DNA from 2 places in the Caldibacillus sp. 210928-DFI.2.18 genome. Region 1 is predicted to be linked to the other one. Evidence: riboswitches for the same ligand, from Rfam matches in the RefSeq annotation. Region 1 holds a riboswitch; the other holds the start of a gene.
What was found. Region 1 has a riboswitch for S-adenosylmethionine ahead of LIZ98_RS09365 (hypothetical protein). Riboswitches for the same ligand answer to the same signal wherever they lie in the genome.
Positions count from the first base shown of each region.

Region 1 (6,069 bases):
ATATGGCAAGGGAAAAACGTATCTGTTAATACTTATTGCCCTGATATTGTCTGCTGTTTCATCTTATCTCTTAGGTGACACCTTATGGATTGTGATGGCTTCAGCTTTATCATTTCTTATCGCCGAGTCGACGGATACCGAAATTTATTCGCGCTTAAAATTACCGATGAGTTGGCGGGTGTTATACAGCGGGCTTGTTGGTGGATTATTCGATTCAGTTGTTTTTATCATAATTGGTTTAAGTCCGCTTGGTGCCGGCTTTATTCCTTGGGAAGCAGTACCGGCAGCGATTATTGGTCAAGTGATTGTAAAAACGATCATGCAAGGCTGTGGGGCAATTTTGCTTTCTCTTATGGTAAAAAATTCCCGTTTCCGAGCATTGATTTTATCCCATTCTTAACGGCGAGTCATAAAATCCACCAGATTTCCATCAAATTTTGAATCCTTTCCATGAATAGATCGTATAATACAAATAATACTGTTCTGGCAGTGAGAGGAGATTAAATGTTATGGTTTCTACAATATTAAAATTGATTACGGGTGGCTTGGAAGCTTTTTGGGGAATACCGATTTTAGGGGGAGCCATTATTTTTAGTATGGCTTGGGCACCGCTCGGAATCATGTTTGTTTTGCATATCATTACGCTCATATTTTCAATAATGGAAAAAAGATCTTTTCATGGAAGTGTGTTAGGGATTATTACATCCTGTTTAGGTTGGATTCCATTTCTCGGAATGGCCCTTCACATTATTACAGCAATTCTCTTATTAATAGACGGATTTCGATCAAGTTTTAAATAGAAACGACCTATAGGGGCAGTCCCGGAAAGTTTTTTATAAACGGATGCCCCTATTTGAAGTGAATACAAGTACATTTTTATTAATCCCGTTAACAGTACGTATCTTTAGCAACCGTTCTTTCTTATTTATTTTTTAATTGGGAAAGAATATCAATGTACTCCTTCCCTTTTTGTACGTAAACTTCAATTGAACCTTGAATTAACATGAAATCATAATCTGACAATTCACGGACAACTTTTCCGGGAGAGCCGACCACCAGCGAGCGGGGAGGGATTTTTTTTCCGCCGGTTATCAATGTATTCGCACCGATAATACATTGTTCACCGATTTCAGCATCATCTAAAATAGTTGACCCCATACCTACAATTGTGTTGCTTCCAATCTTACAGCCATGTAAAATTACATTATGTCCTACTGTTACACCGTCTTTAATGATGGTCGGATGATCTTCATAAAGATGGATGGTTACATTATCTTGAATACTGCATTTTTCTCCGATAATGATGGGCCCTTCATCACCGCGTAAAACGGCATTAAACCATACGGAACTTTCCTTTCCTATTGTTACATCACCAATTAAATATGCCCCCGGAGCAATAAAAACACTATCATGAACATTTGGTGTTTTTCCTTTATAAGGAATTAACATAGTTTTGCCTCCATTATATGAAAGATTTGTATATTACTATTTTATCAATAATTTGATAAATTTTTAAGGGTTGCACCCAAAAAGGTCATTTGAAAAGAATTTACAAAATATTTGATAAATATATCTATGAGGACAAAGAATATTGCGCCATTCGTATTTGATTTATAGAAATGTTTACTTTCTTGGAGCTTATGGTAAACCTATAAACGTGCAAAAAAATTTTATTAAGACATTTCCAAAATAAATTGACATGTCTTTTTAAATCCTTTATTATTATTCCAGCATAAATAAAAGTTTCTCTCTTATTAATAGCCGTTGAGACGAGGGGTCTAAGATACGGTGGCAAACCAGTTTGGTTCACAGAACTAAATATTGGGTGCCCAACCTGAGCACAAAATGAGTACATTTTGTGAGCAATAAGAGGATAAGCAGCTGATATTAATCGAAGCTTTCCTTGCCTTTGGAGAGCTTTTTTTATGCCTAAACAAAAAAATTGTGTTAGGAGTGGTTAATATTGGCAGAGAAATTTTTATTCATATCGGAATCTGCAATAGAAGGATATCAGAATCAAATACCTGATGCAGGGCGGGATTCAACTTTCCTTCAAAAACAGTTTATAAAACCAGCTTATGAAGTGTTTTTACTAACAAGTACAACTCATGCGAGCAGGGAAAATATGGCAACAGCTGTCCATGATACTGTACAAATTACCTGCGCTGCACTCATTGATAAAGGATATACAAATGAACTTTGCGGAATCGTAGAGGGAACTTGTAAGGTACATGAGCAATTTTCTAATAGGGCAATGGAGTCCAACAAGGTGCTTACTACACTTAATGTTAGTGGTGGCTGCCGATGATGAACAAACTATTGGAATTTGAACAACCGTTGATAAAAGCAGCGCCTAAATTAGATCACAATCAAATGCCCTTATTTCAAACACTAGTTCAATATGCCAGAAGAGATGTTATACCATTTGATGTCCCGGGTCACAAAATGGGGGCACAAATGAACCCGTTACGAATGGTTCTCGGGGATATGACAATGCGGATGGACGTCAACTCAATGAAAGAACTTGATCTGTTAAGCCATCCCCAATCGGTAATCAAAGAAGCCCAGGAATTAGCGGCTGATGCATTTGGAGCCGATCATGCTTATTTTTTAGTTAACGGTACGACAATTGGTATTATTGCCATGATTTTAGCAGCAGTAAAACCGGGTGAAACGCTTCTTGTACCGAGAAATTGTCATAAATCCGTTATGAATGGAATAATTTTGAGCGGGGCAAAACCGATATTTATTCAACCCGAAGTCGACTTGCATTTTGGGATTGCCCACGGTGTGTCTGTTAAAAATGTAAGAAAGGCATTAAATGAAAATACGGAAACGAAAGCAATCCTTGTCACATATCCAACCTATTTTGGTGCAATGAATGAATTGGTGGAAATTTGTGAACTCGCCCACGAACGGGGTGTAACAGTTCTTGTCGACAGTGCTCATGGTGCTCACTTGGCTTTTATGCCTGATGACTATATCGATCCTCTTACAGCCGGAGCTGATGCAGTTACCGTTAGCATGCATAAAACAGGGGGTTCCTTAACCCAAAGTTCATTACTATTATTAAAAGGGAACCGAATTGCTCCGGAACGTATGCAAAAAATAGTGAATATGTTACAAACAACAAGTGCGAACTATTTGTTAATGAGTTCTTTGGATGTGGCACGAAGAGAGATGGTTCTGTTTGGAAAAAAGCGGTATAGGGAATTAAAACCGATTGTAATGGATGCTGTTCTGTCCATTGAAGCAAATTCGAACTATGAAGTATTAAAAGAAGCCTACGTGGAGAAATATTTCCAACAATCATATGATTGGACAAAACTTGTTATCCGTGTAAATGGAATTGGTTTTACCGGCTTTGATGTCTACACAATTTTAAAAGAAGAATACGGCATTCAAATGGAATTGGCTGAAGGATATGTCATTATGGCTGTGATTAGCTCGTTCGACACGAAAGAATCCATCGACAAACTAGTTTTTGCCTTGAAGGATATTGAGAAAAAGTATGGAAAACATGCAACGATCATTTCTACTCACGTCACAACAAGTGAAGTAAATAAATTAGTTCTTGTTCCGCGCGATGCTTTTTATGCTGAGCAAGAATCTATACCGATTGATCAAGCTGTTGGACGGATAAGTGCGGATACATTGATGATTTATCCGCCGGGTATTCCTCTTGTTATACCGGGAGAATTAATTTCCAACGAGGTGCTCAATCAATATCATTATTACTGTCAAACAATCGGGAGTGTATTAACTGAAGCAAAAGAGGCAAACCATATTAAAGTTGTGAAGGAATGATGTCATAAATGAATTGGTACACGGAATCGTGGAGCGATGAATGCAAATTTTCCATTGCTTACGATGAGAAAATTTATAGTGAAAAAACACCTTTCCAACAAATTGATTTTTATAAGGGTAAGGAGTTTGGCACATTTTTCACTTTAGATGGTTTGATGATGGTAAATGAAAAAGATGAATTTATTTACCACGAGATGATTGTTCACCCCGCATTCGCCACAAACCTAAATATAAAACGAGTTCTAATCATCGGTGGCGGTGATGGCGGTACGGCTCGTGAAGTTTTAGGGTACAAATCAGTGGAAAAAGTGGTCATGGTTGAAATTGATGAACGTGTTTTTCGACTGTGTCAAAAGTATTTACCTGTTACTGCCGGCGGGATCGAGGAAGAGCCGCGAATGACCTTGAAATTCGAGGATGGTTTGGCTTATGTGAAAAAAGCACCCGATGCGTCGTTTGATTTAATTCTTGTTGATTCCACTGATCCGATTTCTGTAGGAGAAGGTCTTTTTACAATCGAATTTTATCAAGAATGTTATCGAGTATTAAGAAATGATGGAATCTTAATTAATCAGCATGAGTCACCATATTTTACTGAATATGCAGAAAATATGAAAAGGGCACACAAAAAGATTAAACATATTTTTCCTATTACGCATGTTTATCAGTACCATATGCCGACATATCCTTCCGGTCACTGGTTATTCGGCTTTGCTTCAAAGGTGTACGATCCGTTGCTAGATTTACACGCGGAAGATTGGAAAAAATTTAAGATTCAAACAAAATATTACAATACCGAACTCCACCGCGGGGCGTTTTGTTTGCCGAATTACGTAAGGGAGGCACTAGTAGATGGGGAATAAAAAAATGAATATAAGTACTTTTATCGGTTGTGATAAATCTTATGAAGAAGCAAGCCTTGTTTTGTTCGGGGTACCTTTTGACGGAACAACGAGTTTCCGTCCGGGTACCCGTTTTGCAATGCAGGCAATTCGTACGGATTCATATGGTTTGGAAACTTATTCACCATATTTGGATCGGGATTTGGAGAATATAGCTGTTTTTGACGGTGGGGACTTAGACTTGCCATTTGGAAATACCGAAAAGGTAATGGATATTATTTTTGAATATAGCCGGGGCGTTTTAACTGATGGGAAGAAATTTCTAATGGTAGGGGGAGAACACCTTGTTAGTCTTTCTTCAATTAAAGCAGCATATGAAAAATATTCGGACTTACATTTGATCCATATTGATGCGCATACCGATCTACGTGAACATTATTTAGGTGAAAAACTGTCCCACGCTTCAGTCATTCGCAATTGTCATGGGTTTCTCGGTGACGGTCGGATTTTCCAATTCGGGATTCGCTCCGGTTTAAAAGAAGAATTTGAATGGGCAAAAGAACATACATATTTGGAAAAATTTTCTCTTGAAACATTTGCGGAAAAGATGGACGAATTAGCTAATGTGCCTGTTTATATTACGATTGATCTTGATGTTCTTGATCCGGGCATTTTTCCCGGCACTGGAACACCGGAACCGGGTGGAATTTCATATCGTGATTTATTAGATGCAATTGGGCATATGCAAAAATTGAACCAAATTGTTGCGGCAGACGTGGTTGAGTTATCACCACCATATGACCCTTCAGGCGCATCAACTGCAGTGGCATGTAAAACCGTTCGGGAAATGTTATTGACATTAGGGAAATAAATACGTGGGAGGTTCTTCATTCCTTACTAATGGTTAGTTGAACGGGCTGTTTATCCCACCTTTTTAAATGAAGTATCTTGATATGGGGGCTTGTCTCGCCGTTATGGTGGGAAAAAAGAATGTTAAAGACATAACATGTTGACGTTGGCTAATATGTTATGTCTTTTATTCTGTTTTTGGTTCAGATATTTTTTCGGCTTACTCAAAATGGGCCATCTATGAAAGACGTATTTTTTTACGTTTAAAATGCAAAAATGTCCGGCAAATATACGAATTCGCTTATTGCGGGACATTTTATATTTTTTCGGTGAACTAGAGAGGCTTCAGTAGCATTACCTCGCAAGCGATAATATTTTTTCGCTGACTATGACTCTGCTCTCGCCTAGAGGTTCGACAGTTGCCGAGTTTTCTTTACCAAATCTGATGAAACCGACCAATTACGTTTTGCGTTGAAATAATGCTGACAAATGATTTTGGATCTGCTGATTTCACAATTTGTTTTAATTGATGCATTTCACCTTTCATGATAACACAATACAACACTGTTTT
Region 1 covers NZ_JAJCHL010000036.1:23,243-29,311, forward strand. Annotated here, with positions in the region: gene LIZ98_RS09350 (VUT family protein) at 1-400, shown strand, start outside; gene LIZ98_RS09355 (hypothetical protein) at 510-800, shown strand; gene LIZ98_RS09360 (gamma carbonic anhydrase family protein) at 922-1,449, opposite strand; SAM riboswitch class I at 1,749-1,872, shown strand; gene LIZ98_RS09365 (hypothetical protein) at 1,964-2,308, shown strand; gene LIZ98_RS09370 (aminotransferase class I/II-fold pyridoxal phosphate-dependent enzyme) at 2,308-3,807, shown strand; gene speE (polyamine aminopropyltransferase) at 3,816-4,670, shown strand; gene speB (agmatinase) at 4,660-5,520, shown strand; gene LIZ98_RS09385 (YitT family protein) at 5,932-6,069, opposite strand, start outside.

Region 2 (6,069 bases), on a different contig from region 1:
GCGGCCAGACCGTAAGCTTTCGAAAATGTCCGTAAAACGATTAAATGATTAAAATGCGCTAATAAAGGGATAGAATTTGGATAATCATCGGCTGTTACATATTCATAGTATGCTTCATCAAGGACGACCACAATTTCCGGGGGAACTTTTTCCAGAAACCCCACCAGTGTTTCTTCATTTAAATAAGTTCCGCTCGGGTTATTCGGGTTGCAAATCCATACGATTTTTGTACGATCATCAATCGCTTGAAACATTCCGTCCAAATCGAAAGAACCGTTATCTAGTGGGATTTCCCGAACTTGCGCACCTTCAATGATCGCATGATGTTTGTACTGGGGAAAGGTTTCATTGGCTGTTATTATATTGTCCCCTTCACATAAAAGAACACGGCTGATGATTTGAATAACTTCATCAAGCCCGCTTCCAAATAACAACTGATTTTCATCAACATGTAAATGATCGGAAACCTTTTTCCTAAGCTCTGTTGCATAACCGTCCGGATAGGTGGCTGTATCATGAAGTGAACTTAAAACAGTAGTTTCCACATGAGGCGAGCAACCATATGGATTTTCATTTGAAGCCAATTTAATGACTTTATCAATATTATATTCTCGTTTTATATCTTCGGGTGATTTCCCCGGCTTATAAGGTTGCAAATCCAATATTCTTTTTTTCACTGATTCTCTCCCTCACTCTTCATTCCGTTTAAAAAATAAACCTCCACTGATCCAACAGCAGAGGATTAGTTACAGGTTATTTATGATTATAGGTTTTGAATTTATATATGTCAATATTTTTAAAAAATATCCGCTCATCCGATCAAGTAAAAATTTGCGGATTACTTTGTGGTATTTTTTCTATATAATGATTTCAGATGGCTTGAACAGATAAGGTGATGTATTTATGAATAAAAAAGGTTGGTTAATATACAACGGTGGTTTAATTTCTAAAAAATTTTTGGAAATCAACCACATGTATATATCCGCAGCAGCAAAAAAAGGAATCGAATTACAACCGGTTAAAAACAACGAGATATATAGTTTTGTCCTGGATAATTCTTTGCATGTAAAAAAGGATGGTTTGTTTCAGCCTGATTTTATCCTATTTTTAGATAAAGATATCCGACTGGCCAAACAATTGGAAGGATTAGGTTATCAACTTTTTAATAATGCAAATGCCATTGAAATATGTGATGATAAAATCGCTACATTTCAAACATTGGCAAATAAACGAATACGAATGCCGAAAACGTTATTTTCACCAATGATGTTTCCCGGTACGATAGATCCAAATGACCAATTTATTGATCGAGTGGAAAAGGAATTTGATTATCCGATTGTTATAAAGGAAGCATACGGTTCGTTTGGGGATCAAGTTTATTTAGTGAAAAACCGGGAAGAATTGGTCGTCAAAAGGCACCAGCTGCTATACCGGCCTCACCTTTACCAACAATTTATTTCATCCAGTACCGGAAAAGATGCCCGGTTGTATGTGGTTGGGGATCAAGTTGTAGCTTCCATGCTCAGACTAAATGAAAAAGATTTTCGTGCGAATGTAACAAATGGCGGGATGATGCAAAAGTTCGATCCCCCGCAAGCTTTTAAGGAGTTGGCCATAAAGGCATCACAAGCGGTGGGAGCGGATTTTTCCGGTGTTGATCTTTTATTTGGTGATAATGATGAACCGATAATCTGTGAAGTGAATTCCAATGCCCATATAAAAAATGTGTTTGATTGCACCGGTATCGACGTGTCGGAATATATTTTTGATTACATATTGGAGAGAATTGGTTATGCATAGTGGTTTACTGATTTACGGACGGGAAGATTATAAGAAAAATCAATGGTTTGCGGATCAATTCGTCGCAAGGGCACAGGAACAGGGGTTAACGATTGACCTTGTTTTGACGGATGAACTTTTCCTTGGAATTGATGAACAATTTTACGCAGCAGCTAGAAGAAAGCGATTAGCGACACCGGATTTTGTTATTAATCGGAGCCGGAATAGTATCATTGCAACGCATTTTGAAAAGATGGGGTGCCGAGTGTTTAATTCGGCTTTTATAACAGAAATTTGTAATCATAAAGGGAAAACCCATCAATTTATCAACTCACATGGCATTAAATCTGTGAAAACTTGGATTGGAAACCGGCATGATTTTTGTGTTGAGCAGTTTGACGGTGATTTTCCGCTCATTTTAAAATCAGTTGCCGGACACGGAGGAAGAGAAGTATTTTTCATTGCTAACGAAAAGGAATTGACAGAAAAACTAGCCGCATTTTCCGGTGACGAGTTTATTTTGCAGGAAGTTTGTACAAATCCCGGCGTTGACATTCGTGTGTTTGTTATGGGAAACGAAATTTTGGCAGCTGTCAAAAGATATTCCGAAAAAAGCTTTAAAGCAAATTTTTCTTTAGGTGGGAAGGTTGAACCGTATTCACTGAGTGACGATGAAAAGAGATTGGTTAAGAAAATCGCACAACTTGCACAGTTTGATTTTGTCGGGATTGATTTTATTTTAGATGAAGAGGGACGTTTTTTATTTAATGAAATAGAAGATGTGGTCGGTTCAAGAGTTTTGTATAAATGTTATGATATGGACGTTGTCGGCAAGTACTTAGCCTATATAGAAAAGAGTCAAAAAGGGAAATAGGTCATATTTTCAAAAAACTTATTGACTTTTAAAATAACACAGTTTAAACTTAATTCATACTAAAATTATAGGAAAAGATGATATTCTTATCAAGAGAGGTGGAGGGACCGGCCCGAAGAAACCTCGGCAACAGGTTTAAAAACACTGTGCCAACTCCTGCAGACAAATGTCTGGAAGATAAGAAGGAATATGATTAAATCTATCCCTTCTTATTTATCAAAATGAAGAAGGGATTTTTTTAGGGGTGAAATGATGATTGAACAGCGGATTTTATATGATAACTTTACAGATGATCCTTTCAAGAATCAACGGTTTACAGATGAAACAAAAGGGGCGTTGCCTGTTTTACAATGGGCATATGAGACATATGGAAATTCCGTTGTTTACGCCTGTAGCTTTGGGGCAGAGGGAATTGTCTTAGTGGATCTGATTGCAAAAGTTCAACCGGAAGCAACGATTGTTTTTCTCGATACCGGCGTTCATTTTAAGGAAACATATGAATTGATTGAAAAAGTAAAAATCAAATACCCGAGTTTAAATATTCAACTAAAAAAACCGAAGCTGACTTTGGAGGAACAAGCAAAAAAGTACGGACAGGAGTTGTGGAAAACAGAGCCTGATTTATGTTGTTTTTTGCGAAAAATAAGGCCGTTGGAAGAAGTTTTGTATGGAGTCCCGGCTTGGATTTCCGGACTTCGCAGGGAACAGTCTCCAAGCAGAAAGAATACAGATTTTGTCAATAAGGACGAAAGATTTAAATCTATTAAAATTTGTCCATTAATATACTGGACTTGGGAAGATGTTTGGTCATATATCCGTCAAAATGAGTTGCCATATAATATTTTACATGATCAAGGATACCCGAGCATTGGTTGTGAGCCGTGCACATTGCCGGTTACAGATCCAAATAATCAACGTGCCGGAAGATGGGCCGGTTTTAATAAAATAGAATGCGGTCTACATACCCCGGCGAATTGAGGACCGGTTCATTGAAACAAAATGGGAATCAAATTGGGACTAAATTAATTTGTTGGAAAATTGGGAAACCAGAATTAAAGATCCGGTTCTTTGAAACAAAATGGGGAACCGAATGGAGGACCGATTGGATTTGTTGCAAAATTGAAAAATCCAAATAAAGACCCGGTTCATTTGTCGCAAAGTTGGATAATCATAATTTAAAAACATACTATTTTAATATGAATACTGTTTTATAGATTGTAACATAAGAAATGATGAGGTGAAACGTTTTGCAATTTAACGTGAATAACAGCCCATTTAATGAAGAACAACGAGAATATTTGAACAGGTTAATCCCGACATTAACCGAAGCACAAAAAATATGGTTGTGCGGGTTCCTGTCCTTCCCGTTCATTGCCGGGCATGAACAAAGCGTGCAAGTTGATCAAACAGCTGCCCCGAAAATGGAACAATCCATTCAAACTCGTGAAGTAACCGTACTGTTTGGTTCTGAAACGGGCAATGGGCAATCGTTGGCAAGTACGATTGTTGAAAAATTACAAGCAAAACAATTACCGGTGCAATCATTTTCGATGGACGACTTTAAACCGCAAAATTTGAAGAAAGTTCAAGATTTATTAATCATCACGAGTACCCATGGGGAAGGGGAGCCCCCGGAAAATGCCCGGTCTTTTTATGAATTTTTACATAGTAAGCGGGCACCAAAATTAGAAAATGTCCGATTTTCTGTGCTTGCATTAGGTGACGAGTCATACGAATTTTTCTGTCAAACCGGGAAGGACTTTGACAAACGTTTGGAAGAATTAGGAGGAGAACGGCTCTATCCAAGGGTTGATTGTGATGTTGATTTTGAGGATCCGGCAGAACAATGGATGAGCGGAGTAGTTGCCGTCTTACATGAAACAAGCAATGCAAATGCATCGGCCATATCTGTTTCGGAAAAGCAAGCGGCGGCTACTCTGTTGGAGGAAAAACAGTCGGTTTATTCGAAAAAGAATCCTTATCCGGCTGAAGTACTTGAAAATATTAGTTTAAATGGTCGTGGTTCGAATAAAGAAACCCGCCACCTTGTGTTATCGTTGGAAGATTCCGGTCTGACTTTTGAGCCGGGAGACAGTTTAGCCATCTTACCGGAAAATGATCCGGAACTTGTTGACAGTTTAATCAATGAACTCGGATGGAACCCGGAAGAATCGGTGCAAATTAACGAGGAAGGTGATATTTATTCATTGCGAAAAGCCTTGCTCTCCAAATTTGAGATTACTAGACTAACGAAATCATTTATTCAGGCGGCAGCTGAACTGTTTCATAATGAAGAGTTAAAGAAACTTGCAGCACCGGGCAATGAAGAAAAAGTAAAAGCTTATTTAGATGGTCGGGATTTACTTGATTTTGTCCGGGATTTTCGACCGGTACAACTTAAACCCGTTGATTTTATTCATATTCTAAGAAAATTGCCGGCGCGCCAGTATTCCATTGCCAGCAGCTTAAAAGCAACTCCGGATGAAGTACATCTCACCATCAGTACCGTCCGTTTCCAAGCCCATGGTCGCAATCGAAAAGGTGTATGTTCCTCTCAAATTGCCGAGCGGATTCAACCTGGCGATATGTTGCCAATCTATGTGGATCAAAATCCAAACTTTAAACTGCCAAGTAACCCGGATACACCAATTATTATGATCGGGCCGGGAACAGGTGTGGCACCATTTCGGGCATTTTTGCAAGAGCGTGAAGCAGAAGGAATTACAGGGAAAAGTTGGTTATTTTTTGGTGATCAACATTTCTCCTCAGACTTCTTATATCAAGTTGAATGGCAAAAATGGTTAAAAAATGGGGTGTTAACGAAAATGGATGTTGCTTTTTCGCGGGATCAGGCGGAAAAAGTTTATGTCCAACACCGAATGCTTGAAAAAAGGAAAGAATTTTATCAATGGCTGGAAGAGGGGGCTGTTGTTTATGTGTGTGGAGATGAAAAGCATATGGCTCGCGATGTTCATCAAACGATCCTGACGATTTTAGAAAAAGAGGGTGGTTTGACTAGTGAACAAGCCGCTGTTTATCTCGATCAAATGCGAAAACAAAAGCGTTACCAGCGAGATGTTTACTAAAACAGGGGAGGCGACATAGCATGGAACAAAATAAAACAAAACTTAGTGATAATGAGCGGATTAAACGGGAGAGTAATTATTTGCGAGGGACAATTGCGGAAGGATTAAAGGACCCGATCACCGGAGCCATTTCGCCCGATGATAATCAATTATTAAAATTTCATGGAAGCTATCAACAAGACGACCGCGATGTGAGAGATGAACGCCGCCGAAAAAAATTGGAACCGGACTATCAGTTCATGATTCGTGTGCGGATGCCCGGGGGACTGGCAACCCCAAAGCAATGGTTGGAAATGGATCGACTTGCAACTACTTATGCGAATGGAACTT
Region 2 covers NZ_JAJCHL010000003.1:51,532-57,600, reverse strand. Annotated here, with positions in the region: gene hisC (histidinol-phosphate transaminase) at 1-677, opposite strand, end outside; gene LIZ98_RS01715 (ATP-grasp domain-containing protein) at 904-1,800, shown strand; gene LIZ98_RS01710 (ATP-grasp domain-containing protein) at 1,793-2,653, shown strand; SAM riboswitch class I at 2,737-2,837, shown strand; gene LIZ98_RS01705 (phosphoadenylyl-sulfate reductase) at 2,906-3,631, shown strand; gene LIZ98_RS01700 (assimilatory sulfite reductase (NADPH) flavoprotein subunit) at 3,901-5,739, shown strand; gene cysI (assimilatory sulfite reductase (NADPH) hemoprotein subunit) at 5,760-6,069, shown strand, end outside.
Region 2: linked by a shared signal. The riboswitch ahead of LIZ98_RS01705 (phosphoadenylyl-sulfate reductase) and the one ahead of LIZ98_RS09365 (hypothetical protein) in region 1 are both predicted to bind S-adenosylmethionine.